3 regions of the Paenibacillus sp. FSL R7-0198 genome follow, and region 1 is predicted to be linked to each of the others. Evidence: a T-box and tRNA genes for the amino acid it is inferred to sense, from the RefSeq annotation. Region 1 holds a T-box; the other regions hold tRNA genes.

Region 1 (10,374 bases):
TCCACCATTTTGGATTTTGCTTCGCCTACGATACCTTTGGAGAAACGTTTGCTGTTCCACGGTGCACTGTCAGACAACAAAGCCCAGCGGAATGCATCTGTACCGTATTCTTCAATGACTTCCCAAGGATCGATAACGTTACCTTTGGATTTGGACATCTTCTGTCCGTTCTCGTCAAGAACGTGTCCTGTAGCCATAACCGCTTTGTAAGGCGCTTTGCCTGTCAAAAGGGTGGAAACCGCCAGCAAACTGTAGAACCAGCCACGTGTCTGGTCAATCCCTTCACAGATCATATCTGCAGGATACTGCTGTTCAAATACTTCTTTATTTTCAAATGGATAGTGCTGCTGGGCAAACGGCATGGAGCCGCTGTCGAACCAGACATCGATCACTTCCGGTGTACGTTTCATTTCATATTTGCCGCAAGAGCTCATGACTTTAACGTCATCCACATATGGTTTATGCAATTCAAGATTCTCAGACACATCACCTACCGCACGGGCACGCAGTTCTGCAATGCTGTGTGGAGCAAATTGTTCACCAGTCTCCTCGCACACCCAGATGTTCAGCGGAGTTCCCCAATAACGATCACGGCTGATGTTCCAATCCACCAGATCCTCGAGGAATTTCCCGAAGCGACCTTCTCGAATGTGACCCGGGTACCAATCCACTTCACTGTTGTTGGCAATCAATTGGTCCTTGATGGCTGTTGTTTGGATAAACCAACTGTCCATTGCATAGTACAGAAGCGGTGTATCACAACGCCAGCAGAATGGGTAGCTATGCTCATATTTTTCTTTGCTGAACAAACGTCCATTTTCAGACAGATATCGCACGATATCAATATCACAATCCTTCACGAAACGTCCGGCAAAGTCAGTAACCTCAGCTACAAATTTACCTTCCAGGTCCACCATGTTCACAAAGCTGATCCCATTCTCACGGCATACACGGTAGTCATCTTCACCATGGGCAGGAGCCATGTGTACGATACCCGTACCACTTGCATCCGTTACAAAGCCTGCACCCAGAATGATGTTGGCCTTCTCAGCCTGTACGTAGTTGAACGGAGGATCGTACGTTTTGCCAACCAGGTCAGCACCTTTCAGTGCACCGATGATTTCATACTCACCCTTGGTATCTTTCATCACTTTTTCAACCAGATTGGTTGCCATGATGTACACTTCATCACCTTGACGAACACGGGAGTAATCCATATCCGGATTCACGGCAAGTGCAACGTGTGAAGGCAGTGTCCAAGGTGTTGTCGTCCAGGCCAGTACAAATTCTCCGCTGTCATTCAGTTTGAATTTCGCTGTAGCACTCAGGTCTTTGACGTCTTTGTACCCTTGTGCAACTTCATGAGAACTCAGTGTTGTCTGACAAGAAGGACAATACGGGCTCACACGGTGACCACGATACAACAGGCCTTTCTCATGAATTGTCGCCAGGATGTTCCATACACTCTCGATGTAGTTGTTATCAAGGGTGATATACGGGTTATTCATATCCGTCCAATATCCGATGCCTTCTGTCAAATCACGCCATTGTTGCTCGTACTCGAATACACTCGCTTTACATTCGTTAATGAATTTCTCCACGCCGTAATCTTCGATTTCCCACTTGTGGGAGATACCAAGCTTTTTCTGTACACCCAGTTCTACAGGCAGACCATGTGTATCCCAACCTGCTTTACGAACAACACGGTAACCTTTCATCGTGTTATACCGTCCAACGAAATCCTTGATTACGCGTCCCAGTACGTGGCCGATATGCGGTTTACCGTTTGCTGTAGGCGGCCCTTCATAAAATACGAAGTTAGGCTTGCCCTCCCGGTTTTCAATGGATCTTTTGAATGTATTCTCGGTTTTCCATTTATCTAACACGCGTAATTCTCTGGCACGTGCCTTCTCTTTGACGTCAACTCGTTGCATGATGATTATCTTCCCTTTCTTTGGTTGGATTGTGGACCGTCCACAAAAAGCGTTTCAATCCCCCTAAATCCCCCTTGCCAAGGGGGACCCCATAGGCGCTCCGCCCTCTGGACACCCGGGATGGGTTGTCGGTGGGGGATCGGTTGCGCTTATGGGCGAGGGGTGGATGTGCGTAGTGGCGGCCATTTTGCGGCTGTTCCCTGCGTGAACGCCGCATGGCCTTACCGCGAGGCGGGTGTTGCCGGGTGCTTCGCTTTCCCGGCGGGTGGCTCTCTCCCTGAGGCCCCTTCGGGCCTCAGGGAGAGAGCCTTTTTTGGACACAAAAAAACCCCGTCCCTGGAAAGGGACGAGGCTATACTCGCGTTACCACCCTAATTCTGTTCATCACAAACCACATCCAGGCAAGCCTGGGTATGCTCTGTCATCAACAGCGCTTATGCCCCGCTATACTACCGCAGGGTGCCGTTATAACGTACGGCTTACGGTTCGGCTTACACACGGCAATCAAGATCACCGCTTCAGCGTCACTTCTCCGGGGAGATATTCGGCTATAACTCATCCATTGGTTTGCACCAACCACCAACTCTCTGAGGGATGAGATCATAACGTACTGAACCCGTCATGGAATCACTATTCATTATGAATATAGTTATAGCCTCTTTGCAGACAAAAGTCAACCAGGCGACAGACTAATAAATTTCTTTCATCTCCCGCTCACGGTCGCGCACTTCCTGCTCCCGGCTCTCCAGCACTTCCCAACCATCCTGAGTCAACAGTTCAAGCTGCGCTTCAACAAGCGTGCGGAAACGGGCACGATAAATCGATGCCTGCTTTTTCAGTTCTTCCACTTCCAAAGCAATTTTACGTGATTTGCCCAGCGATTCGTTCACGATCCGGTCTGCATTTTTCTCTGCTTCCTTCACGATCAACTGCGCTTCTTTCTTCGCATTGTTCTTCACATCATCAGCAGCTTCCTGCGCAATGATGATCGTTTTGCTAAGCGTCTCTTCAATCGTGGCAAAATGATCCAGCTTTTCCTGAACGGACAGCAACTGATTGCTCAGCTCTTTGTTCTCGCGAATGACGCCTTCGTAATCTTTGATGACTTGATCCAGGAATTCATTGACTTCATCCTCGTCATACCCGCGCAAACGTCGGGAAAATTCCTTGTTGTGTATGTCCAGCGGCGTTAATGGCATGCTGTCCACCTCCTGTTAAAGTTCCTTCCCGTGCAGAGAAGGTTGCAGCATATGGGTACCACCCAAGGGGCCGTATCGTTGATGCCTAACCTTGGCAACGTATACGGAATGCAGGATCAGAATTACATCCTCCAACGTTCATATAAAGCTTTGACTTAATGTATATCGGATACACCGCGTATTTTCTACACCTTTATGATAAACATTTCGACAAGAAAGCGGATTTTCCTGCAACAGACTCAGGCAAATTTGCCGATTTTCACTCGGCAACGCCCTTTTTTGGTCATCCCATCCTGTTCCATAACCTTGAAACGGCCAAATCCCTGAATGGATACGACATCACCCGCTTTTAGCGATTTGGAGGGATCTTCCTCAACTTTCCAGTTCACACGGCAACGACCAGCTTTGATCGGCACCAGCACTTTACTGCGACTAAGCCGATACACATCTGCGCAGATTCCATCCAAACGAAGCGAAGCAACCGTAATGTCCATCGTCTCCAGTTTACTCTCTGACCATCGCATCTGATCCAAAGGAAGTAACTCTGTAAACACATGTAACCGATGCACCTGATTCAGTTGAAGCGATAAAAAAGCGCCGGTTTCCGCCGCCACCACTGTATGGCAACCGTCCTCCAGCACTTGGATATCCCCGATCTTTCCACGTTTCATCCCAAGCCCGAGCAGGGAACCCATATAGTCCCCATGCTCCAGCTCCGAGATTTTCTGATCATCAGACGTAATACTGAGCACCTGCATTCCCATATCCTCATCATCCAGATACATATAATCAGGTGCAACCAGCGCACGCTTGCGTTCAGCAGCCTCGTAACCACCATCCAGACGAATCTGAACGTCGTTACGGCGATTGGCAAGAGTCTGTAATATAAAAACCTGTCTTGGATCAAGGAAGTCAGTTAGCTTCATGTCATGATACTTACCTGCCCGCTCAACCCAATCCGAAGCCTTATCTACGAAATCCCGCTCATCATGGCTAAAATGTTCGTAAATTTCACCGCTCATCTATGTCACCCTACCCTAATATACAAAATATCGAAGTATGGAGATCAGCCCATTAAGCGCAAGTTGCAGAACGATCAGCGCCACAATCGGGGAAATATCCAGCACACCGAACAAAGGGGGGATAAATCGACGGAATGGTCTTAGATATGGTTCCACTAATTTGCCCAGCCATTCACCGATGAAGCTTTCCCGCGCATTGGGAAGCCAAGACATCAATATGTAGACAATGACCATGTAAAAGTAAATCTGGTATAACGTGTACAACACGCTTTCAATCTGATACAAAAGTGGCTCACCTCATTCTGTTATAATCTTGCTCGCTGTCAGCCAGTATTTCCGTAATTGAGCCCTGAATTTCAACCGTATCTGGCGTACAGAGAAAAATGTTTCCGCCGATTTTGGAAATACCGCCACCCAATGCATATACCGTGCCACTCAAAAAATCAATAACGCGCAGCGCTTGGTCCTGGCGAATTCGTTGCAAGTTCACCACAACGGTACGATGCGAACGCAGATGGTCGGCAATTTCCTGAGCCTCGTCATAAGAACGTGGTTCATACAGGACAACTTTAACATTTTTCTGGGAATGAATGCTCACCACATTATTCCCCCTTTGGTTTCTACGTTTATCGAGACTGGAGGTTTCAGCTTCCTGATGTTCAGCCTCATTTTCCTCCTGCGCAGCCATTCGTTCACGTTCCACAATCTCTTCCTCTTCCTGAAGTCCGAGGAAATTCATAAATTTATTCATTACGCCCATCGTGAACCCTCCTCTTTTCCTACGAGAATCGATCCTAGCCGTACCCAGGTTGCACCTTCTTCAATGGCCACTTCAAAATCATTGGACATCCCCATCGACAGCTCAGTCAATGGCTCTGCTGTAAGGGCTTGTCCATTCAATTGATCTCTCAGCTCACGCAATCCACGAAATACGGGCCGCGTCAGCTCCGGATCTTCCTCATGAGGTGCCATGGTCATCAGGCCAACGACCTTGAGATTGTTGAACGAACGAATATCACGCAAAAAAGAACTTGCCTGTTCAGGCTGTAATCCATACTTGCTCTCTTCACCCGAAATATTCACCTGCAAAAACGTTTCCACTTGGATGCCAAGTGAAGCTGCTTTTTTATCCAGCTCCTTCGCCAATGACAAACGATCCAGTGAATGTATGTAACGAAACTTGCCAATCACGTCTTTCACCTTGTTTGTCTGCAAATGACCGATAAAATGCCAGGTACCCTGCTGACCAAAAGCTTCCCATTTGGCCTGTGCATCCTGCCACCGGTTTTCTCCAATATGCTCAAGACCATGATCCAGCACCGATCCCGTTGTTTCAAGTGAGACATATTTCGTGACCGCAATCACATTCACATCATCACGATGACGGTTACTGCGCCGACATGCATCCTCGATCTTCTGATTTACCTGTTGTATACGCTCCTCCAATGACACAGAGGGTCACCTCTCTTCCAGCCCAATCCAGCTCGCCATACGCCCTGTAACACCATTTTCCTTCCTATAGGAGAAAAATAGTTCGGGATGACAACTTGTACACCATGTTGTACATTCGATATGATCCGGCATTATTCCTGCTTTCATCATAATGTGTCGATTACATTCTTTCAAGTTTAACATCGTTTTACCGTTATTCACGGCTCGATATGCTTGTTTAGAAGCAGAATCCTCGTATTTATCATTAACCGGGGAATCATCAAACCAAACCCGTACATGCTGCATGACCGCCTCATCCACTTCATAACAGCAATCCCCAATCGACGGACCGATTGTAGCTCGAATGTCCTGCCTACGGCTGCCATACTCCCGTTCCATCGTCTCCACCATGGATACAGCGATACCCGCGACTGTACCTTTCCAGCCGGCATGCGCAAGACCTACCGCCTGCTGCACAGGGTCATAGAAATAAAGCGGAACACAGTCGGCATAGAAAGAAGTCAGCAGCACACCAGGCACATTCGTGACCAATCCATCCGTATCCTGCAACGCAGATTGACGATCAAGTAATCCTCTGCTCCGATCTTCAGCGGTAATTACAGCCACATGTTTGCCATGCACCTGCTCTCCACAGGTCCATGCTTCTGCTGCAAAGCCAAGCTTCTCGGTTACAAGCCTACGGTTGTTAAGTACAACTTCAGGGTCATCCCCCACATGATAAGCACAATTGAGCGTGGCATACGGAACTTTTCCAACTCCACCATGCCTCGTCGTAAATCCGACTGACAGCTGTTCAAATTGCTGTTTCCAGGGCTCAACATATAATAATAACGGATCAGGACCGAAATCTGAATTTGGGTTCTTGGTCCGTTCAAGTAATTCTTTATCCAATACAAAGGGTTCCATTATCTCACCTCACCACTTCCAGTGTACCAAATGAGCCACATTCTGTCTCATTTATATCGTTCGACGCTGATTACGGTCTGATCGTTCAATGCGTTCCACACGGTCTGTGCGGTTATGCTGCTGTTCATCATACAGGCGCGCTTCGCGATCACGTTCGTCATACGTGTTTTCCTTTACCTCATCCATCTTTACCAGAATCACATCTGAGCCAATCTTCACAATATTTCTCCAGGGAATCACCAGATCCGTTCCCCCGCCAAAAAGACCCATAAAACGGCTGTACCCCGGCACTACAATCGCTTCAATTCGTCCCTGCTTCAGATCCAGCTCCAAGTCACTGATCTGACCCAGGCGTTTACCATCCGTAATGTTAATGACATCCTTTGTCTGAAAGTCCGAGATTTTCATGCCTCGTGCCGCTACTTCGCTCGTATTTACTTTCATTCATCTCCGCCCCCTGTTATTCCTCTTCTGCCCGTTCTTCACGCTTCTATACAATATATGTTTCAGGGGCGAAAAATGTCCTGTTTTTCATCGAATGTGGAAACGGTCCAAAACAAAAAGACGACCAACGGTATACACTGCCCCGATTGATCGTCCTTCTGCCCTTGCATCGTGTTACGACTTAACATGTTTTTGCATCTGCTGTATCGCTGATTTCTCCAGACGTGATACCTGAGCCTGGGAAATGCCAATTTCATCAGCCACTTCCATCTGGGTTTTCCCTTCGAAAAACCGCATCGACAGAATCATTTTTTCCCGCTGACCAAGACGATGCATCGCTTCACGGAGTGCAATTTCCTCGATCCATGACACATCTTTGTTTCTGTCATCACTGATCTGATCCATAACATAGATCGGATCTCCACCATCATGATAAATCGGTTCGAAGAGCGAGACCGGGTCCTGAATGGCGTCCAATGCAAAAACAACATCTTCCTTCGGCACATTCAGTACTTCCGCAATTTCAAATATCGTCGGTTCCCGGGAATTTTTATTCGTCAGGCTGTCACGGACCTGAAGCGCTTTGTAAGCTATATCCCTCAAGGAGCGAGATACCCGAATTGGGTTATTATCACGCAGGTATCGACGGATTTCACCGATAATCATCGGCACCGCGTAGGTTGAAAATTTGACATTCTGGGATAAATCAAAATTATCAATGGCTTTCATCAGGCCGATGCAACCAACCTGGAACAGATCATCGACAAACTCCCCCCGATTGTTAAAACGCTGAATGACACTGAGTACCAGACGCAGGTTGCCATTCACTAATTTCTCTCTTGCTGAGCGATCATGGTGTTGCTGAAGGGAATGAAACAATTCCCGCATTTCAGTGTTGGTGAGGACAGGCAATTTTGCGGTGTCCACGCCACAAATCTCGACTTTGTTTCGGGTCATCGTGATTTACCTCCCAAGGAGAAACATTAATGTACATTATCTCCGGGGCAGGCTTTTTTATTCGTACTTGGCATCCTTGCCAGTAATACCCATTCTGACCGATGATGTATTTCAGACCATTTTATTGAACTCTTTGCGAAGTCTTTTAATGATTCTTTTTTCGAGACGAGAGATGTAGGATTGGGAGATTCCAAGTAGATCCGCTACATCTTTTTGTGTCTTTTCTTCCCCATCCGTCAGGCCAAAACGAAGCTCCATAATCATTCGCTCGCGCTCCGTTAATTTTTCCAGTGCCTTGTGCAAAAGTTTCCGGTCTACCTGCTCTTCAATATTCCGATAGATTGTATCGTTTTCAGTACCCAATACATCAGATAATAATAGTTCATTTCCATCCCAATCAATGTTAAGCGGTTCATCAAAAGAAACTTCAGTTCGGATCTTACTATTACGTCTCAGGTACATCAAAATTTCATTTTCGATACAACGTGAAGCATAGGTTGCCAGCTTGATTTTCTTTTCCGGGTCGAATGTATTAACTGCCTTGATCAACCCGATGGCTCCAATGGAGACCAAATCTTCAATGTTGATTCCTGTGTTTTCAAACTTTCGTGCAATGTACACCACCAGACGCAGATTGCGCTCAATAAGCATCGCGCGAATGGCCGAGTCTCCCGAGGATAATTTTTGCAGTAAAAATTCTTCTTCTTCCCTTGTCAAAGGCGGCGGAAGTGCCTCACTTCCCCCAATATAATAGATCTCTTCGCTTTTGAGTCCCAACAAAAATAACAGACGGTAATATTGCAGCTGCGCCACCAGTTTCCATTTCACAAGCATGTACGTTCCTCCTATACCACATTCAGCGGCTTTTCTGTTGCTCCCGCAGAGAGAGCCGTAGACTGCGCAGAAGCAGCGTCTTGCACAAGTTCAGGATGAATCACGGCCTGGTATTTCCCATCCGACGACAAAACACCTCCATCCAGCCCAATGAGTACTCTTGTCGTCTCATAACATGTTTCCTCCATCGTCACCTTCACCCGGTCCGGCTTCATTGCCAGCATAAACGCAGTCCCTTTGTTAATGCCCCGATAAGGCACAAGCCGCAGTCGATCCTGCCACTGAAAACTTTCCTGATCAAGCTCCAGAATAAGGTTGTCCGGCGCCTCGTCCTTGAGTCTGCCCTTCCATGAAGCAGGTAACATGTCTTGCCATAACGAAACCTCCATCACCATGACCGGCATACGCGATAAGGGATCTGTAAGTTGATTGCCCGTATCCAGAAGGCCTGTACAAGAAATGACTACCTCATCGATGCAGACCTCAACTTTACCCAAATAGGTCGTCATGCGATCCGTTTTCCGTTTTGAGCTCTGCACAGCTTTGAATAAAAACAGGACAGCAAAAAATACGATAAACGTGAACCAGAAAGCAATTTTCAGATCAAATGACATACCGCCAGAAGCCGTGAACCAAATGCCGTTAAACAACTCACCGGAGCTCTGAAGCATGTAATGCACACCCAGAATACCTCCGGCAGCGACAAAATTAATCACATAGAAGGTACCGAGCGTCCTCGCAAAAGCCTGCAGACCTTTAAAACCAAAAGCAATCGTAAGCATAACCAGCGAGAACCCGAACTTGATCAGAAAGGTGAACATAAAATCAAACTCCGGTACAAACATCATGACCACGTATAATGCACCCACAATGGCGGACAGCAACCATCGCCACCAAACCAGCTTTGTCTTGCGCATCCAGGCGGTCATTCCGATGAGTGCACCGTCAATACACAGGTTTGTCAAAAAAATTAGATCCACATAAACAACCAAAGTCTTCACCTGCCTGCGCGCAACATATCGAAATACCGATACCCGATATCCTGATATTCATGAGCATATTCACAAGTATACGGAGCCCCCTGTTCAAAGTCTGTCTAATCATGGGGGTGTGGTTCCAACTTTTTTTGTCGGAATTGCTCAGGCCCTTTGTTCAGAATTTGTTCATTGCTGTATGCTATGATATCTAAACAAACAGAAAAAACCCGGTCGCTCCATAAGGAGTACCGGGTTTCCAATAAACTGATTTGTGTATTAATCGTTGTTATTATTGCGTGAACGATTGCGTAAAAATGTCGGAATGTCCAGCTGATCATTGCTCGGCTGATTTCCGAAAGGACGCAGGTTCGGCGAACGCGTATCCGTCGTCTCCGCTGTTGCTGGAGCTGGTTTACGTCCTGGTGGTGGTGGAGCAGGTTTATCTTCAAAACCAGTTGCAATAACTGTAACCTTAATCTCCTCTTTCAGGTCTTCGTCAATGATGGCACCAAAGATCATGTTTACTTCCGGGTCGGAAGCAGACGTTACGATCTCTGCCGCTTCATTCACTTCATACAGGGACAGATTAACGCCACCTGTAATGTTCATGATTACCCCGCGAGCACCTTCAATAGAAGTTTCAAGCAAA
Region 2 (10,374 bases), 2.6 Mb from region 1:
GATTGGGGATACGGCAAACAGACACTAAGCTTCTCCAATACTAAAAAAGTCGATACCAAAACAACAGGTGTTCAACTTCCTTCAGAGCAAGAAGCCTTAAACATGTTGCTGGACAAGCTTCCGGGCAAATTGAAAAACTGGACTGCCTCCAACTGGGGTAAACAGCAGCTTACACAATCCCGTGCATATGGTCCAATCACATTCCAACGTTATGAAGGTACATGGAATGGTCAAGAGCTTACACTCGAAGTATGGCCGATCCGTGACGCAGCAGGTACAGGTATTGAGAATATCGTAGAGGTTTCTTTCAAAACCGATGATGCTGTAGCCGTATCCGCACTGCGTACCCAACTGCTGCAATTGCTGGAGAACAACAACTGGCTGATTCCTGCAGATGGCTTGAAAACACAAACGATTCTGGAAAGATACTAATCGCTAGCTCTAACAAAAAAGACAAGTTCCTCTTCCTGCGGACATCGTAGGAGAGGGCTTGTCTTTTTTTGCGTAGTGAATTAAATGATCTGTTATTTAAGTAATTCTACGATTAACATCGGTTGAGATTTTACTGGTTATTCCCTCAACAGTTTGGATGATGGGAAATATGTATTGGCTATTTTACAACTCGGTAACCTATATCAATTCAATTTATAGTGGAGAATTACGTGGTTCAATGATCAGAATTCGCTATATCATCTCATATTATCATATGGACTTCTTATTTGTATGACAATATGCGATAATTGATAATGATTCTCAAATACATCATATATAATGTTACTATCGTAAGTTAAGGAGGGATTCTGGTGACTTTGCAAGTCTTTCCACTGATATCTAACGGTGATCATACCCGTGACCTATATGCAAGATTCAAAACATCCGAAGTTCTCAATCAAACGTCTTTTCTTCCCCCATTCGTATTAGCTGACTCACATCTTTTGCTCATCTGTACTGGCGGTGAGGCCGATATTCGTATTGGGCATAGGCTGAATCATGCCACAATCGGCAAAATGTATCTGATCCTGCCAGGAACAGCAATAGAATATACACCGGATGAGGTTCATCCTTTACAGGGCATCGCGATATATTTTGATCTGTTAAAGCCCATTTCAGATATGAACAAAACCACTTCTGGATCTACTGTAATGGAGATTTACCAAAAAGGGTTACTTCGTTCGTCTTATGCCGATGAATTACCGCATGAACTTTTTCAGGAATGTACCAGAATTGCCTCACAGCTCCATGAATGCATCTCTGTACCTCAAGAAAATCGTCCATTTCGTATTCAGACTTTGATGCATGAATTGTTGACCCATGTGTATGCTCCTCCCAAAGAAAGTGCAATAGGAGATTCCGAACACACCTCTGCTTTGGATCAAACGCTTGAACTTATTGAGCTTGGATATGCTGAGCATCTTTCTCGTGAAGTTCTTGCCGGTGTGGCAGGCATGAGTGTATGGCACTATTCACGGGTATTCAAAAACCGTACTGGCATCAGTCCCATGGAGTACGTGAATAACATCCGCATGGACAGGGCCAAAGAGATGCTGCTCGTCCCCGGCCAAACCATCAAACACATCGCCTCACAGGTTGGTTTTCAGGACGAGTTTTACTTTAGTCGCAAATTCAAAAAATATGTTGGCGTGTCTCCCTCTACCTATCAACGGCAGAAACGCAGTAAAATTGCTGCTCTCTCCTTCGGAACCACTGGCCATCTGCTGGCATTACAGATCATCCCCCATGCGGCATTGATCGATAACCGACGGGATCAACACAGGAATCTGTTTTTCTCCAATATCCCTTATCATCTGGGACGTAGCAAACGCATGAATCCTCATATCTGGCAAACCAACGTTGAGTTGTTGATGCAAGCGAGCCCGGATCTCATAATCTGTAATGAGTACGAAGCCCATACGTTAAAAAGAACGCTGCAGCGAATTGCTCCTACCATCGTTATCCCATGGAAAGGATTGAGCTGGCGGGAACACTTCGTACAAGTTGCCTCCATTGTGGGACAGCAACAGGATGCTCAGCAGTGGTTGGAGCAGTATGATGACAAGGTAATCCATGCTAAAGAGCAGCTTACTTATTTCATCGGAAAGGATACGGTCTCCATCATTCATATCATGATGGGTCATCTGTTAATCTACGGGCGACGCAATGGGGGCGCTGTTCTATATAACGACCTGGGCGTGTCCCCTTCACACGATCTGCTTCCAGGGCAAGTCTATCGTGCATTGGATGAACAGGAGTTGCCTCAAATGGTTGGAGATCGCATGTTACTGATTGTGGACCAGGACTTAGAATCCCAGCAACGTTGGCATAAACTACAACATACTCAGCTATGGCAACAATTGATACCCGTGCAGAACCAGCATGTATATCTGCTAGATGAAATGCCTTGGTTGGATTATTCACCATATGCCCATGATCAGATCATCGATGAAACCCTGAAACTTTTTGGTGGTACTCAGCACATTAATCCATGACCGGATAGCACAGAAGGCTATGTCTCCCCCAACATGAGACCGCTACAATATAAAGTGTACTGAGAATCAATATCATTAGAAACACAGGGGGATTATGATGTACAAACAGCATTATGTCAAAATAACGGGGATCCTGTTCATACTCGCCATGTTACTTGTTGCGTGTGGGCAGACACCTGAAAGCACTTCGCAGCAATCTACGGATGGCGTGAAATCAGCTGCGGGGACAGATGGGGACTCATCCACTGAATCAACTACTAAAACCGTGGAGAGCGCCAGTGGCAGCAAAGAAATCCCGGCACATCCCGAACGGATTGTGTCCATTAATATGGAGGACATTCTCCTCTCCTTGGAGGTACCACTGGTACTTGCTACACCTATTGGCCGGCAAGATTACCTCAATGAGCAACTTGAAGCCCAAGGCGTGGCTGTCGAACCCATTAATGAAAGTGTCAATTTTGAAGCTGTAGTCAGCGCAAATCCGGACCTTATTATTGCCAATGCCAGTTTGGATGCCAAAATTCTCGAACAACTTGAGAAAATCGCGCCTACGATCACTTATGATCGCCGTAATTGGCAGGAATCTATCGTACAGGTAGCTACTGCATTGGATATTGAAGAGCGGGCTGAACAGCTTTTACAAAAAAATAAAGATCAGGTAACTGAAGCTCAGAAACTCGCAGCCGATATCACCAAGACCAAACCAACAGCTGCATTCCTGCGCCTGGAAGAGAAAGATATGCGTTTGTTCTTCTCGTCCATTCCATCTACGCCATTCCCAGCTTCTAGTTATGTAGGAGCGGGCTATGAAATTGGATTCACTCCCGATGCTCTCGTTACCAAACTCGAGGCTGAGAATCCAGATCGGATGAATGCCAGTATCTCGGTTGAGCTTTTGCCTGAAATCAAAGCAGACTATCTGTTCATTGTGTCCATTAGCTCAGATGGATCAGCTGAAGCTTTGCAAAAAACAAAAGATGAACTCAACGAAATCCAGCAACTCCAAGTATGGAAAAGCCTACCCGCTGTTCAAAATGATCATGTCTATGTCCTCAATGCTAAGAAATGGCTCATTGATGGCCCCATTGCCGAATCGCTCAAACGTAATGAAATGCTCGAAGTTCTTGGACTACCTGCTTCACAATAGTAAACATACCTCTGTTTCTTCCACAACAAACAAAAGGAGATTCACCGGATTTTCGGTGGATCTACTTTATATTTAATATTCCAAATGGTCTCATCCAGCAGTTCTTCATTCCAGTAATTCTTCATTCACATCAGGCTTTTAATATATTTTAAAGTTTTGGGCTGTTTCGATCCCAAGTGCACTCTGGATAAACGTATTAGCCACTTTCTCTACAGGTACAGGATTAAATCCAATAAAGAAATCCTTATATTTCTCCGCCGACTCTACAAATAAGTTGGGACTAACTGAGTTCAAACGAATGCCTCGTGGCAACTCAAACGCTGCCGCTTTGGCAAACGCATCAATGGCCCCATTGACCATAGCACTTGATGCGCCTTTCTCAATAGGGTGGTCTTGTATTATGCCACTGACCAACGTGAAACTCCCTTTGTCATTAATATAGTGCTGACCAATCAACACGATATTAACCTGTCCAAGCAGTTTACCCTGCACACTAATCATATTGTTCTCAGGTGTAAGTTCTTCGAGTTTCGCATAATGGGTCTGACCTGCCGCCACAATGACGTAATCAATATTTCTCACCGTTTCAAAGAGGGTAGTAATACTCTCTGTCGAAGTCATATCCACCTGAACATCCCCGGATTGTCTACCTGCTGTAATAACCTCAACGGAATAATCTCTCAGTTTCGCAACAACAGCTTTACCTAGCGTTCCGTTTCCACCAATGACCAGAGCTCTTTTCATTACTGTTTGTCCTCCTTTATAAATAAACACGGTAAATCAGATACGAATTGTTCTATTTATTAAAACAAAGATTCTATCCTTAATCAAATGACAATTGACTCTATTTTAAAAGGAATCCACTTATTCTTTTTAACGCAAAAAAAAGCCCTTGCTATAAGCAAAGGCTTTTCTGTATGTTACTCGGAAGCGGGTGATGGGAATCGAACCCACGCTATTAGCTTGGAAGGCTAAAGTTCTACCATTGAACTACACCCGCAAAATAAAAAAATCGGGATGACACGATTTGAACATGCGACCCCCTGGTCCCAAACCAGGTGCTCTACCAAGCTGAGCTACATCCCGATACTTATGAGAATAATGGCGCGCCCTGAGAGATTCGAACTCCCGGCCTTTTGATTCGTAGTCAAACGCTCTATCCAGCTGAGCTAAGGGCGCAAATATTGGAGCGGAAGACGGGAATCGAACCCGCGACCCTCGCCTTGGCAAGGCGATGCTCTACCGCTGAGCCACTTCCGCAAAACATATGGTGCGGTCGAGAGGACTCGAACCTCCACGGGGGGTTAGCCCACACGGACCTGAACCGTGCGCGTCTGCCAATTCCGCCACGACCGCAAAATATAATGGTGAGTCATGAAGGGCTCGAACCTTCGACACCCTGATTAAAAGTCAGGTGCTCTACCAACTGAGCTAATGACTCATAAATGAAATGGCTGGGGATATAGGATTTGAACCTATGCATGACGGAGTCAAAGTCCGTTGCCTTACCGCTTGGCTAATCCCCATTAAAAAATCATGGGGCGATCGAGGGGAATTGAACCCCCGAATGCCGGATCCACAAACCGGTGCGTTAACCACTTCGCCACGATCGCCATAGAGTAAGCCATTCATCCACTAAGAGTATCTTAGTATTAGCAACTGCATCTATAATATACATTCTATCACAAATTCAGATGTAAATACTAAAAATGGTGCCGGCGAGAGGACTTGAACCCCCAACCTACTGATTACAAGTCAGTTGCTCTACCAGTTGAGCTACACCGGCACGGTGTATATTTAATTAAAAATGGCGGAACCGACGGGATTCGAACCCGCGATCTCCTGCGTGACAGGCAGGCATGTTAGGCCAACTACACCACGGTTCCAGATCACTTTCTCAGGGAAAGTATAATTGCGGGGGCAGGATTTGAACCTGCGGCCTTCGGGTTATGAGCCCGACGAGCTACCGGGCTGCTCCACCCCGCGTCGTTATAAAGTTATATGGTGGAGGCTGAGGGGATCGAACCCCCGACCCTCTGCTTGTAAGGCAGATGCTCTCCCAGCTGAGCTAAGCCTCCATAATATGACCCGTAGGGGATTCGAACCCCTGTTACCTCCGTGAAAGGGAGGTGTCTTAACCCCTTGACCAACGGGCCTTGCTAAAAAAATTATCTGGCGGAGAGAGAGGGATTCGAACCCTCGAGACGCTTGTGACGCCTACACGATTTCCAATCGTGCTCCTTCGGCCAGCTCGGACACCTCTCCATATGGCTCCCCGAACAGGGCTCGAACCTGTGACAACTCGATTAACAGTCGAGTGCTCTACCAACTGAGCTATCAGGGAATGGTGGAGCCAAGCGGGATCGAACCGCTGACCTCCTGCTTGCAAGGCAGGCGCTCTCCCAGCTGAGCTATGGCCCCATACACTGTGTATTTCTTTGTTGTGGTCTTGCTATGGGCCCTGGTGGACTCGAACCACCGGCCTCACCCTTATCAGAGGTGCGCTCTAACCAACTGAGCTAAGGGCCCTTATATATCCCTTATTCCTTGGCAAGGGGGGCAAAAAAAATACCCCAAAGGGAAATCGCTTGGCGGCGTCCTACTCTCCCAGGACCCTGCGGTCCAAGTACCATCGGCGCTAGAGGGCTTAACGGTCGTGTTCGGGATGGGTACGTGTGGAACCCCTCCGCCATCGCCACCAAACGCGTAGCTTACATTTCAGAGATCGTTCTCTGAAAACTAGATTCGAAACGAAACACGCGAGTTATCACTTGCTAATTGGATAAGCCCTCGACCGATTAGTACTGGTCAGCTCCATGCATTGCTGCACTTCCACCCCCAGCCTATCTACCTCGTCGTCTTCAAGGGGTCTTACATACTGGGAAATCTCATCTTGAGGGGGGCTTCACGCTTAGATGCTTTCAGCGTTTATCCCGTCCGTACATAGCTACCCAGCGGTGCTCCTGGCGGAACAACTGGTACACCAGCGGTACGTCCATCCCGGTCCTCTCGTACTAAGGACAGCTCCTCTCAAATTTCCTACGCCCACGACAGATAGGGACCGAACTGTCTCACGACGTTCTGAACCCAGCTCGCGTACCGCTTTAATGGGCGAACAGCCCAACCCTTGGGACCTACTTCAGCCCCAGGATGCGATGAGCCGACATCGAGGTGCCAAACCTCCCCGTCGATGTGGACTCTTGGGGGAGATAAGCCTGTTATCCCCAGGGTAGCTTTTATCCGTTGAGCGATGGCCCTTCCATGCGGTACCACCGGATCACTAAGCCCGACTTTCGTCCCTGCTCGACTTGTAGGTCTCGCAGTCAAGCTCCCTTATGCCTTTGCACTCTTCGAATGATTTCCAACCATTCTGAGGGAACCTTTGGGCGCCTCCGTTACTCTTTAGGAGGCGACCGCCCCAGTCAAACTGCCCACCTGACACTGTCCCCGCACCGGATTACGGTACCAGGTTAGAACCTAGATACGATCAGGGTGGTATCCCAACGTTGCCTCCATGGAAGCTTGCGCTCCCACTTCAAAGGCTCCCACCTATCCTGTACAGATCGTACCCAAATTCAATATCAAGCTGCAGTAAAGCTCCATGGGGTCTTTCCGTCTTGTCGCGGGTAACCTGCATCTTCACAGGTATTAAAATTTCACCGGATCTCTCGTTGAGACAGCGCCCAAGTCGTTACGCCATTCGTGCGGGTCAGAATTTACCTGACAAGGAATTTCGCTACCTTAGGACCGTTATAGTTACGGCCGCCGTTTACTGGGGCTTCGGTTCACAGCTTCGGATTGCTCCTAACCACTCCCCTTAACCTTCCAGCACCGGGCAGGCGTCAGCCCGTATACTTCGCCTTACGGCTTCGCACAGACCTGTGTTTTTGCTAAACAGTCGCTTGGGCCTTTTCACTGCGGCCCCCTCGTGCTATTCACACTACCGGGGCACCCCTTCTCCCGAAGTTACGGGGTCATTTTGCCGAGTTCCTTAACGAGAGTTCTTCCGCGCGCCTTAGAATACTCTTCTCGCCTACCTGTGTCGGTTTGCGGTACGGGCACCTTCACCTGGCTAGAGGCTTTTCTTGGCAGTGTGAGATCATGACCTTCGCTACTACAATTTTCGCTCCCCATCACAGCTCAGCCTTAATGATGTGCGGATTTGCCTACACATCAGCCTCACTGCTTAGACGGACATCCATCAGTCCGCGTCACTACCCTACTGCGTCCCCCCATTGCTCATAACGGCTTACGGTGGTACAGGAATTTCGACCTGTTGTCCTTCGACTACGCCTTTCGGCCTCGCCTTAGGTCCCGACTTACCCTGAGCGGACGAGCCTTCCTCAGGAACCCTTAGGCTTTCGGCGGATCAGATTCTCACTGATCTTTTCGTTACTCATACCGGCATTCTCACTTGTATAATGTCCAGCGCTCCTTACGGTACACCTTCAACCCTTATACAACGCTCCCCTACCCCTGATGCAAAGCATCAAGCCATAGCTTCGGTGGTGTGTTTAGCCCCGTTACATTTTCGGCGCAGAGTCACTCGACCAGTGAGCTATTACGCACTCTTTCAATGGTGGCTGCTTCTAAGCCAACATCCTGGTTGTCTGTGCAACTCCACATCCTTTCCCACTTAACACACACTTGGGGACCTTAGCTGATGGTCTGGGCTGTTTCCCTTTTGACAATGGATCTTAGCACTCACTGTCTGACTCCCGGAAGTAAGTCTATGGCATTCGGAGTTTGACTGAGCTTGGTAACCCTTGCGGGCCCCGCACCCAATCAGTGCTCTACCTCCACGACTCTGTTTTCCGAGGCTAGCCCTAAAGCTATTTCGGGGAGAACCAGCTATCTCCGAGTTCGATTGGAATTTCTCCGCTACCCCCACCTCATCCCCGCATTTTTCAACATGCGTGGGTTCGGGCCTCCAGTGCGTGTTACCGCACCTTCACCCTGGACAGGGGTAGATCACCCGGTTTCGGGTCTACGTCCACGTACTATGTCGCCCTATTCAGACTCGCTTTCGCTGCGGCTCCGGCTCTTCACCTTAACCTTGCACGGGAACGTAACTCGCCGGTTCATTCTACAAAAGGCACGCCATCACCCCTAAAACGGGCTCTGACTTTTTGTAAGCACACGGTTTCAGGTTCTATTTCACTCCCCTTCCGGGGTGCTTTTCACCTTTCCCTCACGGTACTGCTTCACTATCGGTCGCTAGGAAGTATTTAGCCTTGGCAGATGGTCCTGCCGGATTCATACGGGGTTTCACGTGCCCCGCACTACTCGGGATCCGTCTCGGAGGGAACAGACTTTCAACTACAGGGCTTTTACCTTCTTTGGCGGGCCTTTCCAGACCTCTTCGCTTAACCGGTTCCTTTGTAACTCCATGTGAGACGTCCCACAACCCCAAAGAGCAAGCTCTCTGGTTTGGGCTTCTCCGCGTTCGCTCGCCGCTACTGACGGAATCACTATTGTTTTCTCTTCCTCAGGGTACTTAGATGTTTCAGTTCCCCTGGTATGCCTCACACTAACCTATGTATTCAGTTAGGTGTAACTGGAAATTACCCCAGCTGGGTTTCCCCATTCGGACACCCCCGGATCAAAGCTTGCTTACAGCTCCCCGAGGCAGTTTCGTTGTTCGCCACGTCCTTCATCGGCTCCTAGCGCCTAGGCATCCTCCGTGTGCTCTTAGTAGCTTAACCATTTTGTTCCGGTTTCGGTCGCTCGCTTCCCTTGATTTGGACTACGTCCAAATCCAAAAGTCGCTCTCACCCGATACCATCACAAAAGCAATTTAACTACCTTTATACACTTGACTTGTTTGCACAAGTTCAGCTTAAAGGAATGTTCTAATTCGCGTTTGTTTCGTTTCGATATCTAGTTTTCAAAGAACAAGCTCCATGCAAAAGCAAGCTGTTTTGAGAGTTTGAGCTCTCAAAACTGAGCAACGAGTGAGTGTTGTGCTCTTCATTTCATCCACACCGAAGTAATGGACCAGAATGAATCGCTGTTGCAGGTTCTCAGAACCTGCTTATTTGAATGTTTCCACTCGGGAAACGATTCTCCATAGAAAGGAGGTGATCCAGCCGCACCTTCCGATACGGCTACCTTGTTACGACTTCACCCCAATCATCTATCCCACCTTCGGCGGCTGGCTCCTTGCGGTTACCCCACCGACTTCGGGTGTTATAAACTCTCGTGGTGTGACGGGCGGTGTGTACAAGACCCGGGAACGTATTCACCGCGGCATGCTGATCCGCGATTACTAGCAATTCCGACTTCATGCAGGCGAGTTGCAGCCTGCAATCCGAACTGAGACCGGCTTTGTTGGGATTGGCTCCATCTCGCGATTTCGCAGCCCGTTGTACCGGCCATTGTAGTACGTGTGTAGCCCAGGTCATAAGGGGCATGATGATTTGACGTCATCCCCACCTTCCTCCGGTTTGTCACCGGCAGTCTATCTAGAGTGCCCACCCGAAGTGCTGGCAACTAAATATAAGGGTTGCGCTCGTTGCGGGACTTAACCCAACATCTCACGACACGAGCTGACGACAACCATGCACCACCTGTCTTGAATGTTCCGAAGAAAAGGTACATCTCTGCACCGGTCATTCAGATGTCAAGACCTGGTAAGGTTCTTCGCGTTGCTTCGAATTAAACCACATACTCCACTGCTTGTGCGGGTCCCCGTCAATTCCTTTGAGTTTCAGTCTTGCGACCGTACTCCCCAGGCGGAGT
Region 3 (10,374 bases), 2.5 Mb from region 1:
TGCTGCAATTCCTTCTGCAAAGCCTGCAATCCTTCGCGCGCATCTGCCAGGATGGCTTTTCCGCCTAACTTGGCGGCATCCATGCCGTTCAAGTTGATGTTGATGAATGACACTTCCGGATGCTGAAAAGCAGAGCGGGACGCAGTCGTGAAATCCGAGAACCGCGTACCGACGCCGATCACAACGTCTGCTTCTCTCGCCAGCCTATTGGCTGCCAGAGAGCCGGTAACCCCGATGGCCCCCACATTCAGTGGGTGGTCCCAAGAGACTGCGCTCTTGCCCGCCTGCGTCTCGGCGATCGGAATACCAAATGCTTCGGCGAACTCCACGAGTTGAACGGACGCCTCAGAGTACAACACACCGCCGCCTGCAACGAGCATCGGCTTTCTGCCTCGGGCAATCTGCTCCGTTGCCCGCTCAATGGCTGCCTGTACCGGGGGGCGACGGTCCAGATAATGTACTTTGCGGGCAAAGAACGATTCTGGATAATCGTACGCCTCTGCCTGCACATCCTGCGGCAGTGCGAGCGTTACTGCTCCCGTCTCTGCTGGATCGGTTAGTACACGCATGGCCTGTGTAACAGCAATCATCAGCTGTTCGGGACGAACAATGCGATCCCAGTACTTGCTGACGGCTTTGAATGGATCAGTGGCTGAGATCGTATAATCACTGCTCACTTCCAACTGTTGAAGTACCGGGTCCGGTTCCCGTGTAGCAAAGTTGTCTCCAGGAAGCAATAAAACCGGAATTCGGTTCACCGTTGCAGTAGCTGCCGCTGTAATCATATTCAAAGCACCAGGTCCAATAGATGTTGTACATGCATAGATCTGTCTGCGGTTCTTCTGCTTGGCATAAGCCGCTGCCGTATGCACCATACCTTGTTCGTTCTTGCCTTGCATATACGTCAGGCTTCCCGGACTGCGCTCCAGCGCTTCTCCAATGCCTGTTACATTGCCATGTCCAAAAATACCGATGATTCCCTTCACAAACTTGGTTTCCACCCCGTCAACCGAGATATATTGCTGATCCAGGTATCGAAGCAGTGCCTGAGCCATCGTTAGTCGAATTGTATTCATGAATTGATCGCCGTCCTTTCCTTTACGGGTTAAGCGCTTAATCTACGTTAAGTTTAAGCGCCTTACCCCTTAAGGTTAAGCGCTTAATTGATATGGTATTACAGGTTAATGATTTACGCAAGCTATTTTTGTAAGCGTTTTTATATAAGTGGTAAAGAAGAGTATATCCAGGCGTTATACGGTGCGTTAGATCTGTTCCATTTGAATAGCGTCCACAATTAACAAGGACAAATTTAAGGTGGGGAAATTTATGCAAGCTCGAGTTACATCCTGGTACATGATAAAGAGCCATATACTTTCTGAGAGCACCACGTACTAAATTACCAATATATCTATGAATGCAAAAAAAGAAAGAGACGGTGAGTACCATCTCTTTCTTTTTCAATATATAAGCGGGTGATGGGAATCGAACCCACGCTATTAGCTTGGAAGGCTAAAGTTCTACCATTGAACTACACCCGCATAACAACAATCGGGATGACACGATTTGAACATGCGACCCCCTGGTCCCAAACCAGGTGCTCTACCAAGCTGAGCTACATCCCGTTATCTATACCGGCGAGAGGACTCGAACCTCCACGGTTTCCCACTCGATTTTGAGTCGAGCGCGTCTGCCATTCCGCCACGCCGGCAAAATATGAAGTTATAATGGCGCGCCCTGAGAGATTCGAACTCCCGGCCTTTTGATTCGTAGTCAAACGCTCTATCCAGCTGAGCTAAGGGCGCAAAATATTGGAGCGGAAGACGGGAATCGAACCCGCGACCCTCGCCTTGGCAAGGCGATGCTCTACCGCTGAGCCACTTCCGCAAATAAGGGATGCGCGTGGAGGGACTTGAACCCCCACGTCAAAGACGCTAGATCCTAAGTCTAGTGCGTCTGCCAATTCCGCCACACGCGCATATAATGGTGAGTCATGAAGGGCTCGAACCTTCGACACCCTGATTAAAAGTCAGGTGCTCTACCAACTGAGCTAATGACTCATAGAAAAACTGGTGGAGGATGATGGATTCGAACCACCGAACCCGTACGGGAGCAGATTTACAGTCTGATGCGTTTGGCCGCTTCGCTAATCCTCCAGGATTACATGGTGCCGGCGAGAGGACTTGAACCCCCAACCTACTGATTACAAGTCAGTTGCTCTACCAGTTGAGCTACACCGGCGTATTAAAGGTGTTATATATGGTGGCTCGGGACGGAATCGAACCGCCGACACGAGGATTTTCAGTCCTCTGCTCTACCGACTGAGCTACCGAGCCTTACTAAATCAAAAAATGGCGGAACCGACGGGATTCGAACCCGCGATCTCCTGCGTGACAGGCAGGCATGTTAGGCCAACTACACCACGGTTCCAGATCACTTTCTCAAGGAAAGTATAATTGCGGGGGCAGGATTTGAACCTGCGGCCTTCGGGTTATGAGCCCGACGAGCTACCGGGCTGCTCCACCCCGCGTCGTTATAAAGTTATATGGTGGAGGCTGAGGGGATCGAACCCCCGACCCTCTGCTTGTAAGGCAGATGCTCTCCCAGCTGAGCTAAGCCTCCATATTATGACCCGTAGGGGATTCGAACCCCTGTTACCTCCGTGAAAGGGAGGTGTCTTAACCCCTTGACCAACGGGCCTTACTGGCTCCCCGAACAGGGCTCGAACCTGTGACAACTCGATTAACAGTCGAGTGCTCTACCAACTGAGCTATCAGGGAATGGTGGAGCCAAGCGGGATCGAACCGCTGACCTCCTGCTTGCAAGGCAGGCGCTCTCCCAGCTGAGCTATGGCCCCATACTCTGGTGTATTTCTTGTTGTGGTCTTGCTATGGGCCCTGGTGGACTCGAACCACCGGCCTCACCCTTATCAGAGGTGCGCTCTAACCAACTGAGCTAAGGGCCCTTATCAATTTTCGAAAAAAAATACCCCAATGGGGTTTCGCTTGGCGGCGTCCTACTCTCCCAGGACCCTGCGGTCCAAGTACCATCGGCGCTAGAGGGCTTAACGGTCGTGTTCGGGATGGGTACGTGTGGAACCCCTCCGCCATCGCCACCAAACGCGTAGCTTACATTTCAGAGTGTTGTTCTCTGAAAACTAGATTCGAAACGAAACATGCGAATTATCACTTGCATATTTGGATAAGCCCTCGACCGATTAGTACTGGTCAGCTCCATGCATTGCTGCACTTCCACCCCCAGCCTATCTACCTCGTCGTCTTCAAGGGGTCTTACATACTGGGAAATCTCATCTTGAGGGGGGCTTCACGCTTAGATGCTTTCAGCGTTTATCCCGTCCGTACATAGCTACCCAGCGGTGCTCCTGGCGGAACAACTGGTACACCAGCGGTACGTCCATCCCGGTCCTCTCGTACTAAGGACAGCTCCTCTCAAATTTCCTACGCCCACGACAGATAGGGACCGAACTGTCTCACGACGTTCTGAACCCAGCTCGCGTACCGCTTTAATGGGCGAACAGCCCAACCCTTGGGACCTACTTCAGCCCCAGGATGCGATGAGCCGACATCGAGGTGCCAAACCTCCCCGTCGATGTGGACTCTTGGGGGAGATAAGCCTGTTATCCCCAGGGTAGCTTTTATCCGTTGAGCGATGGCCCTTCCATGCGGTACCACCGGATCACTAAGCCCGACTTTCGTCCCTGCTCGACTTGTAGGTCTCGCAGTCAAGCTCCCTTATGCCTTTGCACTCTTCGAATGATTTCCAACCATTCTGAGGGAACCTTTGGGCGCCTCCGTTACTCTTTAGGAGGCGACCGCCCCAGTCAAACTGCCCACCTGACACTGTCCCCGCACCGGATTACGGTACCAGGTTAGAACCTAGATACGATCAGGGTGGTATCCCAACGTTGCCTCCATGGAAGCTTGCGCTCCCACTTCAAAGGCTCCCACCTATCCTGTACAGATCGTACCCAAATTCAATATCAAGCTGCAGTAAAGCTCCATGGGGTCTTTCCGTCTTGTCGCGGGTAACCTGCATCTTCACAGGTATTAAAATTTCACCGGATCTCTCGTTGAGACAGCGCCCAAGTCGTTACGCCATTCGTGCGGGTCAGAATTTACCTGACAAGGAATTTCGCTACCTTAGGACCGTTATAGTTACGGCCGCCGTTTACTGGGGCTTCGGTTCACAGCTTCGGGATTGCTCCCTAACCACTCCCCTTAACCTTCCAGCACCGGGCAGGCGTCAGCCCGTATACTTCGCCTTACGGCTTCGCACAGACCTGTGTTTTTGCTAAACAGTCGCTTGGGCCTTTTCACTGCGGCCCCCTCGTGCTATTCACACTACCGGGGCACCCCTTCTCCCGAAGTTACGGGGTCATTTTGCCGAGTTCCTTAACGAGAGTTCTTCCGCGCGCCTTAGAATACTCTTCTCGCCTACCTGTGTCGGTTTGCGGTACGGGCACCTTCACCTGGCTAGAGGCTTTTCTTGGCAGTGTGAGATCATGACCTTCGCTACTACAATTTTCGCTCCCCATCACAGCTCAGCCTTACAATGTGCGGATTTGCCTACACATCAGCCTTACTGCTTAGACGGACATCCATCAGTCCGCGTCACTACCCTACTGCGTCCCCCCATTGCTCATAACGGCTTACGGTGGTACAGGAATTTCGACCTGTTGTCCTTCGACTACGCCTTTCGGCCTCGCCTTAGGTCCCGACTTACCCTGAGCGGACGAGCCTTCCTCAGGAACCCTTAGGCTTTCGGCGGATCAGATTCTCACTGATCTTTTCGTTACTCATACCGGCATTCTCACTTGTATAATGTCCAGCGCTCCTTACGGTACACCTTCAACCCTTATACAACGCTCCCCTACCCCTGATGCAAAGCATCAAGCCATAGCTTCGGTGGTGTGTTTAGCCCCGTTACATTTTCGGCGCAGAGTCACTCGACCAGTGAGCTATTACGCACTCTTTCAATGGTGGCTGCTTCTAAGCCAACATCCTGGTTGTCTGTGCAACTCCACATCCTTTCCCACTTAACACACACTTGGGGACCTTAGCTGATGGTCTGGGCTGTTTCCCTTTTGACAATGGATCTTAGCACTCACTGTCTGACTCCCGGAAGTAAGTCTATGGCATTCGGAGTTTGACTGAGCTTGGTAACCCTTGCGGGCCCCGCACCCAATCAGTGCTCTACCTCCACGACTCTGTTTTCCGAGGCTAGCCCTAAAGCTATTTCGGGGAGAACCAGCTATCTCCGAGTTCGATTGGAATTTCTCCGCTACCCCCACCTCATCCCCGCATTTTTCAACATGCGTGGGTTCGGGCCTCCAGTGCGTGTTACCGCACCTTCACCCTGGACAGGGGTAGATCACCCGGTTTCGGGTCTACGTCCACGTACTATGTCGCCCTATTCAGACTCGCTTTCGCTGCGGCTCCGGCTCTTCACCTTAACCTTGCACGGGAACGTAACTCGCCGGTTCATTCTACAAAAGGCACGCCATCACCCCTAAAACGGGCTCTGACTTTTTGTAAGCACACGGTTTCAGGTTCTATTTCACTCCCCTTCCGGGGTGCTTTTCACCTTTCCCTCACGGTACTGCTTCACTATCGGTCGCTAGGAAGTATTTAGCCTTGGCAGATGGTCCTGCCGGATTCATACGGGGTTTCACGTGCCCCGCACTACTCGGGATCCGTCTCGGAGGGAACCAACTTTCAATTACAGGGCTTTTACCTTCTTTGGCGGGCCTTTCCAGACCTCTTCGCTTAACCGGTTCCTTTGTAACTCCATGTGAGACGTCCCACAACCCCAAAGAGCAAGCTCTCTGGTTTGGGCTTCTCCGCGTTCGCTCGCCGCTACTGACGGAATCACTATTGTTTTCTCTTCCTCAGGGTACTTAGATGTTTCAGTTCCCCTGGTATGCCTCACACTAACCTATGTATTCAGTTAGGTGTAACTGGAAATTACCCCAGCTGGGTTTCCCCATTCGGACACCCCCGGATCAAAGCTTGCTTACAGCTCCCCGAGGCAGTTTCGTTGTTCGCCACGTCCTTCATCGGCTCCTAGCGCCTAGGCATCCTCCGTGTGCTCTTAGTAGCTTAACCATTTTGTTCCGGTTTCGGTCGCTCGCTTCCCTTGTTTTGCTTACGCAAAGCCAAAATTCACTCTCACCCGATACCATCACAAAAGCAATTTGACTACCGTTTTTATTGAAACTTGTTTACACAAGTTCAGCTAAAAAGGAATGTTCTAATTCGCGTTTGTTTCGTTTCGATATCTAGTTTTCAAAGAACAAGCTCCATGCAAAAGCAAGCTGTTTGAGAGTTTGAGCTCTCAAAACTGAGCAACGAGTGAGTAGTTTGCTCTTCATTTCATCCACACCGAAGTGATGGACCGAAATGAATCGCTGTGCAGGTTCGAAGAACCTGCTTATTTGAATGTTTCCACTCGGGAAACGATTCTCCATAGAAAGGAGGTGATCCAGCCGCACCTTCCGATACGGCTACCTTGTTACGACTTCACCCCAATCATCTATCCCACCTTCGGCGGCTGGCTCCTTGCGGTTACCCCACCGACTTCGGGTGTTATAAACTCTCGTGGTGTGACGGGCGGTGTGTACAAGACCCGGGAACGTATTCACCGCGGCATGCTGATCCGCGATTACTAGCAATTCCGACTTCATGCAGGCGAGTTGCAGCCTGCAATCCGAACTGAGACCGGCTTTGTTGGGATTGGCTCCATCTCGCGATTTCGCAGCCCGTTGTACCGGCCATTGTAGTACGTGTGTAGCCCAGGTCATAAGGGGCATGATGATTTGACGTCATCCCCACCTTCCTCCGGTTTGTCACCGGCAGTCTATCTAGAGTGCCCACCCGAAGTGCTGGCAACTAAATATAAGGGTTGCGCTCGTTGCGGGACTTAACCCAACATCTCACGACACGAGCTGACGACAACCATGCACCACCTGTCTCCTCTGTCCCGAAGGAAAGATACATCTCTGTACCGATCAGAGGGATGTCAAGACCTGGTAAGGTTCTTCGCGTTGCTTCGAATTAAACCACATACTCCACTGCTTGTGCGGGTCCCCGTCAATTCCTTTGAGTTTCAGTCTTGCGACCGTACTCCCCAGGCGGAGTGCTTAATGTGTTAACTTCGGCACCAAGGGTATCGAAACCCCTAACACCTAGCACTCATCGTTTACGGCGTGGACTACCAGGGTATCTAATCCTGTTTGCTCCCCACGCTTTCGCGCCTCAGCGTCAGTTACAGCCCAGAGAGTCGCCTTCGCCACTGGTGTTCCTCCACATATCTACGCATTTCACCGCTACACGTGGAATTCCACTCTCCTCTTCTGCACTCAAGTCACCCAGTTTCCAGTGCGATCCGGGGTTGAGCCCCGGGATTAAACACCAGACTTAAATGACCGCCTGCGCGCGCTTTACGCCCAATAATTCCGGACAACGCTTGCCCCCTACGTATTACCGCGGCTGCTGGCACGTAGTTAGCCGGGGCTTTCTTCTCAGGTACCGTCACCTTGAGAGCAGTTACTCTCCCAAGCGTTCTTCCCTGGCAACAGAGCTTTACGATCCGAAAACCTTCATCACTCACGCGGCATTGCTCCGTCAGGCTTTCGCCCATTGCGGAAGATTCCCTACTGCTGCCTCCCGTAGGAGTCTGGGCCGTGTCTCAGTCCCAGTGTGGCCGATCACCCTCTCAGGTCGGCTACGCATCGTCGCCTTGGTGAGCCGTTACCCCACCAACTAGCTAATGCGCCGCAGGCCCATCCCCAAGTGACAGATTGCTCCGTCTTTCCAGTTTCCTTCAGGCGAAGAAAACAATTATTCGGTATTAGCTACCGTTTCCGGTAGTTGTCCCAAACTTGAGGGCAGGTTGCCTACGTGTTACTCACCCGTCCGCCGCTAACCATCAGAGAAGCAAGCTTCTCTTCAAGTCCGCTCGACTTGCATGTATTAGGCATGCCGCCAGCGTTCGTCCTGAGCCAGGATCAAACTCTCCAATAAAGTATTGAAAAGAGCGATAAGCTCATTTTGAATCTGACGAGATTAAAAATCTCATTTGTGCTCCAGCCGATTCAAGCCAAGGCTTGTCTCAACTTTCGCGTTCATTCTGCAAGCAGAATATTTACTCACTCGTTGTTCAGTTTTCAAAGATCAAACTTGTTTTGTTACCGAGCGTTGTTCTCCTCAGCAACTTTTATATCATAACACTTCCGATCCAACTTAGCAAGCTCTTTTTTTAAGTTTCTTTCGAAGCTTATTTGTTTTGCCTGCGGCACTTTGTTTCTCGTGTTTTTTTGGCCGGAAATAGAATATATCATATACACAATACAATTACTACTTGTAAAATATCCCATCAGCAAACTAACTATATATTTGATTCAATCTCTTCATAATCTCTTTTTCCAATGGCAATATCCTCTTACTATATCCTATATACACTCACCAGTCTAACCTGTCTCAATATAGGTTGTGAACAGACCCATTCAACATCATTACATTCGTTCTATAAAATAAGAAACATAATACCTCTACTCAATAATGCTGCTATCTGTTATGTGGATTTCGAATCTAATAACTGAACTCTATAAGCTGTGGGCTTATATAGATTGTGCTTTTCACTTTTTTTACTATTAGTCTTTGAACCTGCCCATCACTATCGTGTCATGATACTGTCCATCCGCATGTCGCCGATCCTTTTTCAAAATGCCTTCGATCCCAAAGCCGCACTTTTGATATAGCTCGATTGCCTTATCGTTGGATGCCAGCACGTTCAACGTCCTCTTCTCTACACCAGTCTGGTCTGCCCATTCTATCGACTTCTCCAGCAAGTTCTTTCCAATTCCATGTCCCCAGAACTGTCTGGTTACACACACGCCGAACTCAACCTTATGGCAAAAGCGCTTCAACTCTCTGCCTTCACATCGGGAGTACCCCACAATCTCGCCCGCCACTACTGCAACAAGGAACAGATTCCGTGACTTCTCAGTGTCCGAATGGATGACCCGACTAAACTCTGCTGCGTCGATATACGCCTCGCCCTCTTCACGATCCATGTTCTCGGTTTCCCCATCGATTTGTACACGTAGTGAAGACAGGGCCTCAGCATCCTTTTCCTCTGCCGATCTAATGGAGTAAGATAAGCCTTTAGTGTAATATTCCTGCTGATCGATCATCATAAGAACCATACGTCCTCTTCCACTTTATTTAATTACTGTACCTGTATCGCTCTACCCCACCTCAGACGGACTCTTGCCCGTAAGCATTTTGAACACCTGGCTAAAATACGTTGCATTACGAAACCCCGTCATCTCGCTCACCTCATATACCATGTAATGTCCCGACTGCAACAGTTCCAACGCCCTCTGAATCCGGTACCCGTTCAAATAACTCACGAAATTCTCACCGGTCACCCTTTTGAAAAGTTGACTTAGATACTTCGGATGTACGAACAGCCCCTTGGCTATCGCTTCAAAACTAATCTCACTGTCGTAATGAAGCTCTACATACTGTTTCACCTGCTCGATAAGTTTATTGCTTTTCTTCTCGCCCATCTCCTTACGTATCTGTTCCAGCCAGTCGCAGATAATACGATCCATCCAGCTTACCAGATCATGCAACGCATATTTCGATTGAATTTCACGCAAAAAATCACTCATCGCCAGCGGCGGGGGTAACATCGGGTGAAGTCGGTTCCAGCTATGAATCAACGTGTCAAACAGACTGACGGCCACCACCTGTACATCCTGTATGCCAACACAGTTGCCCTCTTTCAGCAAAAGGCAAATATGACGCCATACCTCTTCCGCCAGATCAGGTCTAATATCCGCCCAAGCCTCATTCCATTGACGAAGCAATACTGAATAATCGGTCACACTTGGTTCTGTATCCTCAGACGCTTCATAGTGGTAGATACGACTTCCACCTTGAAACTCTGCCGTTTCCACCGCTTCCCTGCTCTCGAGATAAGAATCTATCACCTCACAGGGGTGACTCTTGGATCTCCCGATTCCAGCACTCACTTCAATTTTCAGATACGTAAAGATCTGATCGATCATCCGCTCCACAAGTGGCAGACATTCCTCCAGATGATCTTTATCTCCTAATAGAAGCAACACAAATACCTGATCCGAATAATCAACGATCTCTACCTGACCATTCGTGTGCGCCGCTTGCTCCTTCACCGTCTCCTGAATAATATCGGCCGCCCCATAGCGGAGAAGCTGCCAATCCCGCTCTTTCATTCGTGTCAAAAATACGGGGCGATTCAGTTGCAGACTAATGGCGCGTGTCTGGGAGGACATATGAATGCCTATATAGTCCATGCGTTCTTTGGGCA

The links. A T-box is a leader RNA that pairs with one kind of tRNA and senses whether it is charged. The one in region 1 lies ahead of ileS (isoleucine--tRNA ligase), so its partner is inferred to be a tRNA-Ile.
Region 2: it encodes a tRNA-Ile, which carries the amino acid that the T-box ahead of ileS (isoleucine--tRNA ligase) is inferred to sense. The anticodon was not compared.
Region 3: it encodes a tRNA-Ile, which carries the amino acid that the T-box ahead of ileS (isoleucine--tRNA ligase) is inferred to sense. The anticodon was not compared.

What each region holds. Positions count from the first base shown of each region.
Region 1 is NZ_JBBOCB010000001.1:1,472,521-1,482,894, forward strand. It holds gene ileS (isoleucine--tRNA ligase) at 1-1,934, opposite strand, end outside; T-box leader at 2,274-2,566, opposite strand; gene MKY87_RS06290 (DivIVA domain-containing protein) at 2,624-3,133, opposite strand; gene MKY87_RS06295 (YlmH family RNA-binding protein) at 3,373-4,155, opposite strand; gene MKY87_RS06300 (YggT family protein) at 4,171-4,440, opposite strand; gene MKY87_RS06305 (cell division protein SepF) at 4,448-4,915, opposite strand; gene MKY87_RS06310 (YggS family pyridoxal phosphate-dependent enzyme) at 4,906-5,607, opposite strand; gene pgeF (peptidoglycan editing factor PgeF) at 5,614-6,513, opposite strand; gene MKY87_RS06320 (YlmC/YmxH family sporulation protein) at 6,565-6,957, opposite strand; gene sigG (RNA polymerase sporulation sigma factor SigG) at 7,132-7,914, opposite strand; gene sigE (RNA polymerase sporulation sigma factor SigE) at 8,026-8,748, opposite strand; gene spoIIGA (sigma-E processing peptidase SpoIIGA) at 8,760-9,740, opposite strand; gene ftsZ (cell division protein FtsZ) at 10,002-10,374, opposite strand, start outside.
Region 2 is NZ_JBBOCB010000001.1:4,035,688-4,046,061, reverse strand. It holds gene MKY87_RS17620 (hypothetical protein) at 1-432, shown strand, start outside; gene MKY87_RS17615 (AraC family transcriptional regulator) at 804-2,486, shown strand; gene MKY87_RS17610 (ABC transporter substrate-binding protein) at 2,581-3,633, shown strand; gene MKY87_RS17605 (short chain dehydrogenase) at 3,772-4,377, opposite strand; tRNA gene MKY87_RS17600 (tRNA-Gly) at 4,563-4,633, opposite strand; tRNA gene MKY87_RS17595 (tRNA-Pro) at 4,646-4,719, opposite strand; tRNA gene MKY87_RS17590 (tRNA-Arg) at 4,736-4,812, opposite strand; tRNA gene MKY87_RS17585 (tRNA-Gly) at 4,819-4,893, opposite strand; tRNA gene MKY87_RS17580 (tRNA-Leu) at 4,902-4,989, opposite strand; tRNA gene MKY87_RS17575 (tRNA-Lys) at 4,999-5,074, opposite strand; tRNA gene MKY87_RS17570 (tRNA-Gln) at 5,085-5,159, opposite strand; tRNA gene MKY87_RS17565 (tRNA-His) at 5,171-5,246, opposite strand; tRNA gene MKY87_RS17560 (tRNA-Thr) at 5,344-5,419, opposite strand; tRNA gene MKY87_RS17555 (tRNA-Asp) at 5,442-5,519, opposite strand; tRNA gene MKY87_RS17550 (tRNA-Met) at 5,546-5,619, opposite strand; tRNA gene MKY87_RS17545 (tRNA-Val) at 5,636-5,711, opposite strand; tRNA gene MKY87_RS17540 (tRNA-Glu) at 5,718-5,789, opposite strand; tRNA gene MKY87_RS17535 (tRNA-Ser) at 5,807-5,898, opposite strand; tRNA gene MKY87_RS17530 (tRNA-Asn) at 5,902-5,977, opposite strand; tRNA gene MKY87_RS17525 (tRNA-Ala) at 5,979-6,054, opposite strand; tRNA gene MKY87_RS17520 (tRNA-Ile) at 6,089-6,162, opposite strand; rRNA gene rrf (5S ribosomal RNA) at 6,220-6,336, opposite strand; rRNA gene MKY87_RS17510 (23S ribosomal RNA) at 6,412-9,338, opposite strand; rRNA gene MKY87_RS17505 (16S ribosomal RNA) at 9,707-10,374, opposite strand, start outside.
Region 3 is NZ_JBBOCB010000001.1:3,995,787-4,006,160, reverse strand. It holds gene iolD (3D-(3,5/4)-trihydroxycyclohexane-1,2-dione acylhydrolase (decyclizing)) at 1-1,076, opposite strand, end outside; tRNA gene MKY87_RS17345 (tRNA-Gly) at 1,468-1,538, opposite strand; tRNA gene MKY87_RS17340 (tRNA-Pro) at 1,549-1,622, opposite strand; tRNA gene MKY87_RS17335 (tRNA-Leu) at 1,630-1,708, opposite strand; tRNA gene MKY87_RS17330 (tRNA-Arg) at 1,726-1,802, opposite strand; tRNA gene MKY87_RS17325 (tRNA-Gly) at 1,810-1,884, opposite strand; tRNA gene MKY87_RS17320 (tRNA-Leu) at 1,895-1,975, opposite strand; tRNA gene MKY87_RS17315 (tRNA-Lys) at 1,982-2,057, opposite strand; tRNA gene MKY87_RS17310 (tRNA-Tyr) at 2,068-2,153, opposite strand; tRNA gene MKY87_RS17305 (tRNA-Thr) at 2,163-2,238, opposite strand; tRNA gene MKY87_RS17300 (tRNA-Phe) at 2,258-2,333, opposite strand; tRNA gene MKY87_RS17295 (tRNA-Asp) at 2,350-2,427, opposite strand; tRNA gene MKY87_RS17290 (tRNA-Met) at 2,454-2,527, opposite strand; tRNA gene MKY87_RS17285 (tRNA-Val) at 2,544-2,619, opposite strand; tRNA gene MKY87_RS17280 (tRNA-Glu) at 2,626-2,697, opposite strand; tRNA gene MKY87_RS17275 (tRNA-Asn) at 2,702-2,777, opposite strand; tRNA gene MKY87_RS17270 (tRNA-Ala) at 2,779-2,854, opposite strand; tRNA gene MKY87_RS17265 (tRNA-Ile) at 2,889-2,962, opposite strand; rRNA gene rrf (5S ribosomal RNA) at 3,001-3,117, opposite strand; rRNA gene MKY87_RS17255 (23S ribosomal RNA) at 3,195-6,122, opposite strand; rRNA gene MKY87_RS17250 (16S ribosomal RNA) at 6,487-8,039, opposite strand; gene MKY87_RS17245 (GNAT family N-acetyltransferase) at 8,669-9,214, opposite strand; gene MKY87_RS17240 (response regulator) at 9,266-10,374, opposite strand, start outside.